2 regions of the Streptococcus sp. SM5 genome follow, and region 1 is predicted to be linked to the other one. Evidence: riboswitches for the same ligand, from Rfam matches in the RefSeq annotation. Region 1 holds a riboswitch; the other holds the start of a gene.
The links. A riboswitch is a leader RNA that binds a small molecule or an ion and turns the genes downstream of it on or off. The one in region 1 is predicted to bind thiamine pyrophosphate.
Positions count from the first base shown of each region.

Region 2: linked by a shared signal. The riboswitch ahead of PAN07_RS05995 (thiamine-binding protein) and the one ahead of thiD (bifunctional hydroxymethylpyrimidine kinase/phosphomethylpyrimidine kinase) in region 1 are both predicted to bind thiamine pyrophosphate.

Region 1 is NZ_JAJNSC010000009.1:62,570-65,696, forward strand. It holds gene thiE (thiamine phosphate synthase) at 1-588, shown strand, start outside; gene thiD (bifunctional hydroxymethylpyrimidine kinase/phosphomethylpyrimidine kinase) at 737-1,528, opposite strand; TPP riboswitch at 1,612-1,709, opposite strand; gene PAN07_RS08410 (CopY/TcrY family copper transport repressor) at 1,893-2,288, shown strand; gene PAN07_RS08415 (cupredoxin domain-containing protein) at 2,299-2,670, shown strand; gene PAN07_RS08420 (heavy metal translocating P-type ATPase) at 2,680-3,127, shown strand, end outside.
Region 2 is NZ_JAJNSC010000006.1:37,628-40,754, forward strand. It holds gene polA (DNA polymerase I) at 1-1,588, shown strand, start outside; TPP riboswitch at 1,691-1,793, shown strand; gene PAN07_RS05995 (thiamine-binding protein) at 1,863-2,153, shown strand; gene PAN07_RS06000 (ABC transporter permease) at 2,116-2,874, shown strand; gene PAN07_RS06005 (ABC transporter substrate-binding protein) at 2,912-3,127, shown strand, end outside.

The sequences.
Region 1 (3,127 bases):
CAAGATTCCTTGGAAAGATTTCTTGAAAAGCTTGAGACGGCCTGCCGTTCAGGGGTTACCATAGTCCAATTACGAGAAAAAAATCTCACAACCAATCAATATTATCAACTGGCAAAACAAGTCAAGGAAATAACAGATGCCTATCAGGTACCCTTGATCATCGATGATCGTTTGGATGTCTGTCTTGCAGTTGATGCTGCAGGTCTGCATATCGGAGATGATGAATTACCCGTTTCGGTTGCCCGCAAAGTCCTTGGTCCTGAAAAAATCCTCGGTGTCACTGCTAAAACGGTTAAAAGAGCCCTCGAGGCAGAAGAAGGAGGTGCGGATTACTTGGGGACAGGAGCCATTTTCCCGACTACGACCAAGGAAAATGCGCCTATCACCCTGATTTCAACCTTGAAGACAATCTGCCAAAGGGTCGCTATTCCAGTAGTTGCTATCGGAGGTTTGACGTCAGAGAATATTGAACAGCTTATTGGCACGGGCATAGCTGGAGTAGCAGTCGTACGCGATCTGATGCAGGCAGAAGATATAGAGGCAAAAACGCAAGCCTTTTTGACAAAGTTGGATGACATTATTTTCTAATTAATACTCAATGAAAATCAAAGAGCAAACTAGGAAGCTAGTCGCAGGTTGCTCAAAGCACAGCTTTGAGGTTGCAGATAAAGCTGATGTAGTTTGAAGAAGTATAAAAACTCTCTAATTCCCTTAAAGCGGGAACTAGAGAGTTTTTTTAATCTTTAAAACTTGTATGGTTGACTGGGCCAGAACCATGACCGAGTTGAGGGGCGTCTTGGATGGCTTTCGTGATAAAGGCCTTGGCCTTATCAACTGCCTGATAAAGGCTTTTTCCCTTGGCTAGTTCAGCAGTAATCACTGCAGCAAAGGTACATCCAGTACCATGTGTATGACAGGTTTGAATTCGTGGACTTTCCCAGACAAATTGGTCATCCTTGGTAAAGAGGAAATCCTTGGCACCGCCTTCGAGATGCCCACCTTTAATAACAACAGACTGAGGACCAAATTCTTTTAAAATCAGGCGACCAGCACGCTGCATGTCTTCAGGATCATGGATTGAAAAACCAACAATCTCTTCTGCCTCAGGAAGATTGGGTGTAATAATAGTTGCAAGGGGAAGTAGATTTGTTTTTAGGTAGTCTCTGGCACTGGTATCAATCAGGGTGTCTCCGCTTGTTGCGACCATAACAGGGTCAAGGACGTAGGGACAATCCAGCTTTTTAAGATAGGGCTGGATGATTTCCATAATTTCGGTAGTTGCCAACATCCCAGTTTTTACAGCCTGAGGTGGGATATCCGAAAAGACACTCTCCAATTGGGCTTTCAACATTTGAGGAGAAACGTGCTCGATTAATTGAACGCCTCTGGTATTTTGAGCGACAAGACTGGTCACAACGGCCATTCCATAGACATCTCTAGCTTGGAACGACTTTAAATCAGCCATAATGCCAGCACCACCACTAGGGTCAGTCCCTGCAATGGTCAAAGCAACAGGTAAATAAGTCATCTAAAACCTCCCAACCAACTGAAGTTTGTATTCTCAAGAACAAGCAAGTCTGTTTTAGGAAGGTAATAGAAGACTGCTAGTCCCCATTATCATTTCCACTTCCATCAGCTAGCATTACCTAGATTGAGTCAAAGGGTCTAACAGTCGTTAATCTCAGCTTTACGCACCCCTAGTGGTTGTTTTCTTTTTTCTTTAGTATAGCATATTTTTATAGTTTATATAGTAAGATTTGACTGAAAATCCTTTATCAAATGATTAAAATTCAATTTTTCAAAGAAAAGATTAATTTCATAGTTGACAAATGTAGATTTTAAGAGTATACTGATAATTGTAATTGACAAATGTAGATTTTGGAGGTGTGCTAATGCAGATTTCAGATGCAGAATGGCAGGTCATGAAGATTATTTGGATGCAAGGAGAGCAGACTAGTACGGATTTAATCAGGGTTCTAGCGGAGCGGTTCGACTGGTCCAAGTCGACCATTCAAACTCTTTTGGCTCGTTTGGTTGAGAAAGAGTGTCTGACAAGGAAAAAAGAAGGCAAGTCTTTTGTTTATTCAGCCCTTTTAACTTTGGATCAAAGTCGGGATTTGCTTGTCCAAGATATCAAAGACAAGGTTTGTTCCCGTAGGATTAAGAACTTACTGGTTGATTTGATTATGGAATGTGATTTTACTCAGGCTGATTTGGCAGGCTTGGAAGCTGTGATTTCTGAGAAGAAATCAAGCGCTGTGACAGAAGTAAGATGTAATTGTATGTAAAGGAGACGTCATGTTAAATAGTATTGTAACCATTGTTTGTATTGCCCTTATCGCGTTTATCTTGTTTTGGTTTTTCAAAAAGCCTGAAAAATCTGGACAAAAGGCCCAGCAAAAAAAGGGCTACCAAGAGATTCGAGTGGAGGTCATGGGGGGCTATACGCCTGAGTTGATTATCCTCAAGAAATCAGTGCCAGCCCGCATTGTCTTTGACCGCAAAGATCCTTCACCATGTTTGGATCAGATCGTATTTCCAGACTTTGGTGTACATGCGGATCTGCCAATGGGGGAAGAGTATGTAGTGGAAATCACGCCTGAGCAGGCTGGAGAGTATGGTTTCTCTTGTGGCATGAATATGATGCACGGTAAGATGATTGTAGAATAGGAGAATGATATGACTGAAATTGTAAAAGCAAGTCTTGAAAATGGTGTTCAAAAAATCCGTATCACGGCAGACAAAGGCTACCATCCAGCCCACATTCAACTGCAAAAAGGAGTTCCTGCTGAGATCACCTTTCACCGTTTGACACCTTCAAACTGTTATAAGGAAATTCTGTTTGAAGAAGAAGGCCTCTTGGAACCAATCGGCGTGGATGAAGAGAAGACAATTCGTTTTACCCCTCAAGAATTAGGTCAACATGAATTTTCTTGTGGTATGAAGATGCAAAAGGGAAGTTATACAGTTGTTGAGAAGACTCGAAAATCTCTATCACTTTTACAGCGTTTTTGGATTACTAGTATCTTTACTGTGCCTCTTGTAATCCTCATGATTGGGATGTCGACAGGAGGAATTAGTCACCAAGTCATGCGTTGGGGCACCTTTTTAGCCACAACACCGATTA
Region 2 (3,127 bases), on a different contig from region 1:
CAAGCTTGAGCTTTTTCAGGAACCTATTTTCAAGGATTTCTTAGAAAAAACATCTTTGAAAATTTATGATTTTAAAAAAACCAAGGTTCTCTTGCGTCGTTTTGGTGTGGATTTGCAGGCTCCTTCCTTTGATAGCCGCTTGGCTAAATACTTATTATCAACTGTAGAAGACAATGAAATTTCAACCATTGCTAGACTGTATGGTCAGACTTTCTTGGTTGATGATGAGACTTTCTATGGCAAGGGTGTCAAGAAGGCTCTTCCTGAACGGGAAAAATTCTTGGAGCATTTGGCTCGCAAGGTAGCTGTATTGGTTGAAACAGAACCTGTTTTACTTGAAAAGCTCAGTGAAAATGGGCAGTTAGACCTTCTTTATGATATGGAGCAACCTCTAGCCTTTGTTCTTGCCAAGATGGAAATTGCTGGGATTACGGTCAAGAAAGAGACCTTGCTTGAGATGCAGGCTGAAAATGAGCTTGTCATTGAAAAACTAACACAAGAGATTTACGAACTAGCTGGTGAGGAATTTAATATCAATTCTCCTAAGCAGTTGGGCGTGCTTCTCTTTGAAAAATTGGGACTTCCTCTAGAATACACTAAGAAAACCAAGACAGGTTACTCGACAGCGGTGGATGTCCTGGAGCGCCTGGCTCCTATTGCTCCGATTGTTAAGAAAATCCTAGACTATCGTCAGATTGCTAAGATTCAATCTACTTATGTAATTGGCTTGCAGGACTGGATTTTGGCTGATGGCAAGATTCACACGCGCTATGTGCAGGATTTGACCCAGACTGGGCGTCTGTCTAGTGTGGATCCAAACTTGCAAAATATTCCTGTACGATTGGAACAAGGCCGTCTTATTCGTAAGGCTTTTGTGCCAGAGTGGGAGGATAGTGTACTACTCAGTTCGGACTACTCGCAGATTGAATTGCGCGTTTTGGCGCATATTTCTAATGATGAGCACTTGATTAAGGCTTTCCAAGAGGGGGCAGATATCCATACTTCGACAGCCATGCGTGTCTTTGGTATTGAGCGTCCTGAGGATGTGACTGCAAACGACCGTCGTAATGCCAAGGCTGTCAACTTTGGAGTGGTTTACGGTATTTCAGACTTTGGTTTGTCGAATAATTTGGGCATTAGCCGTAAGGAAGCCAAAGCCTACATTGATACCTACTTTGAACGTTTCCCAGGTATTAAAAACTATATGGATGAAGTGGTGCGTGAGGCGCGTGATAAGGGCTATGTAGAGACCCTCTTCAAGCGTCGTCGTGAGTTGCCGGATATCAATTCGCGTAACTTTAACATTCGTGGTTTTGCTGAGAGAACTGCCATTAACTCACCTATCCAGGGTTCGGCAGCAGATATTCTCAAGATTGCCATGATCCAGCTGGATAAAGCCTTGGTTGCAGGTGGTTATCAGACTAAGATGCTTCTGCAAGTGCACGATGAAATCGTCCTTGAAGTGCCTAAATCGGAACTAGCAGAGATGAAAAAATTGGTCAAACAAACTATGGAAGAAGCCATTCAACTCAGTGTTCCCCTCATCGCAGATGAAAATGAAGGGGCAACATGGTACGAGGCTAAATAAAAAAGCTATATAGAGTTTGAAGCATTTGTTTTCAAACTCTTTTTCATGTTTTTCTGTAAGCAGTTTCCTTGACATTTTTTTTGTTTTGCGCTATCATATGTCCATATAATATATGGGAGTCTGTGTACAGTCTGAGAGGAAGTGTTAAACTTCGACCGCACCTGATCTGGGTAATGCCAGCGTAGGGAACGATACTTAGTCTAATCTTGACCTTTTCCATATATGGTAAAGGTTTTTCTTTTTATAAAGAGGAAAACGAGAAGAGGAGGTTGTTATGAAAGCAAGCATTGCCTTGCAAGTTTTACCCCTATCACAGGGGATTGATCGGATTACTGTTATCGATCAGGTTATTGCTTATCTGCAAGCTCAAGAAGTGACCATGGTAGTGACACCATTTGAAACGGTCTTGGAAGGGGAGTTTGATGAGCTCATGCGCATTCTTAAAGAATCGCTAGAAATGGCAGGGCGTGAGGCAGATAATGTCTTTGCCAATGTCAAAATAAATGTAGGAGAGATTTTAAGTATTGATGAGAAACTTGAAAAGTATACTGAGACGACACATTAGTCTATTGGGCTTTCTAGGAGTCTTGTCAATCTGGCAGTTAGCAGGTTTTCTTAAACTTCTCCCCAAGTTTATCCTGCCGACACCTCTTGAAATTTTCCAGGCCTTTGTTCGGGATAGAGAATTTCTCTGGCACCATAGCTGGGCGACCTTGAGAGTGGCTTTACTGGGGCTGGTTTTGGGAGTCTTGATTGCCTGTCTCATGGCTGTGCTTATGGACAGTTTAACTTGGCTCAATGACCTGATTTACCCTATGATGGTGGTTGTTCAGACCATTCCGACCATTGCCATAGCTCCTATTCTGGTCTTATGGCTAGGTTATGGGATTTTGCCCAAGATTGTTTTGATTATCCTGACGACAACCTTTCCTATAATCGTCAGTATTTTGGACGGTTTTAGGCATTGTGACAAGGATATGCTGACCTTGTTTAGTCTGATGCGGGCCAAGCCTTGGCAAATCCTGTGGCATTTTAAAATTCCAGTCAGCCTGCCCTACTTTTATGCAGGTCTGAGAGTTAGTGTTTCCTACGCATTTATCACAACAGTGGTATCTGAGTGGTTAGGAGGATTTGAAGGACTAGGTGTTTATATGATTCAGTCCAAGAAACTGTTTCAGTATGATACCATGTTCGCTATTATCATTCTGGTATCGATTATCAGCCTTCTTGGTATGAAATTGGTCGATGTCAGCGAAAAATATGTGATTAAATGGAAACGTTCGTAGAATAAGGATGTTTCAAAAAAGAAAAGAGGAAATCAAAATGAAGAAAACATGGAAAGTGTTTTTAACGCTTGTGACAGCTCTTGTAGCTGTTGTGCTTGTAGCTTGTGGTCAAGGAACTGCTTCTAAGGACAACAAAGAGGCAGAACTCAAGAAGATTGACTTTATCCTAGACTGGACACCAAATACCAACCACACAGGGCTTTATGTTGCCAAGGAAAAAGGTTATTTCAAAGAAGCTGGAGTAGATGTTGAT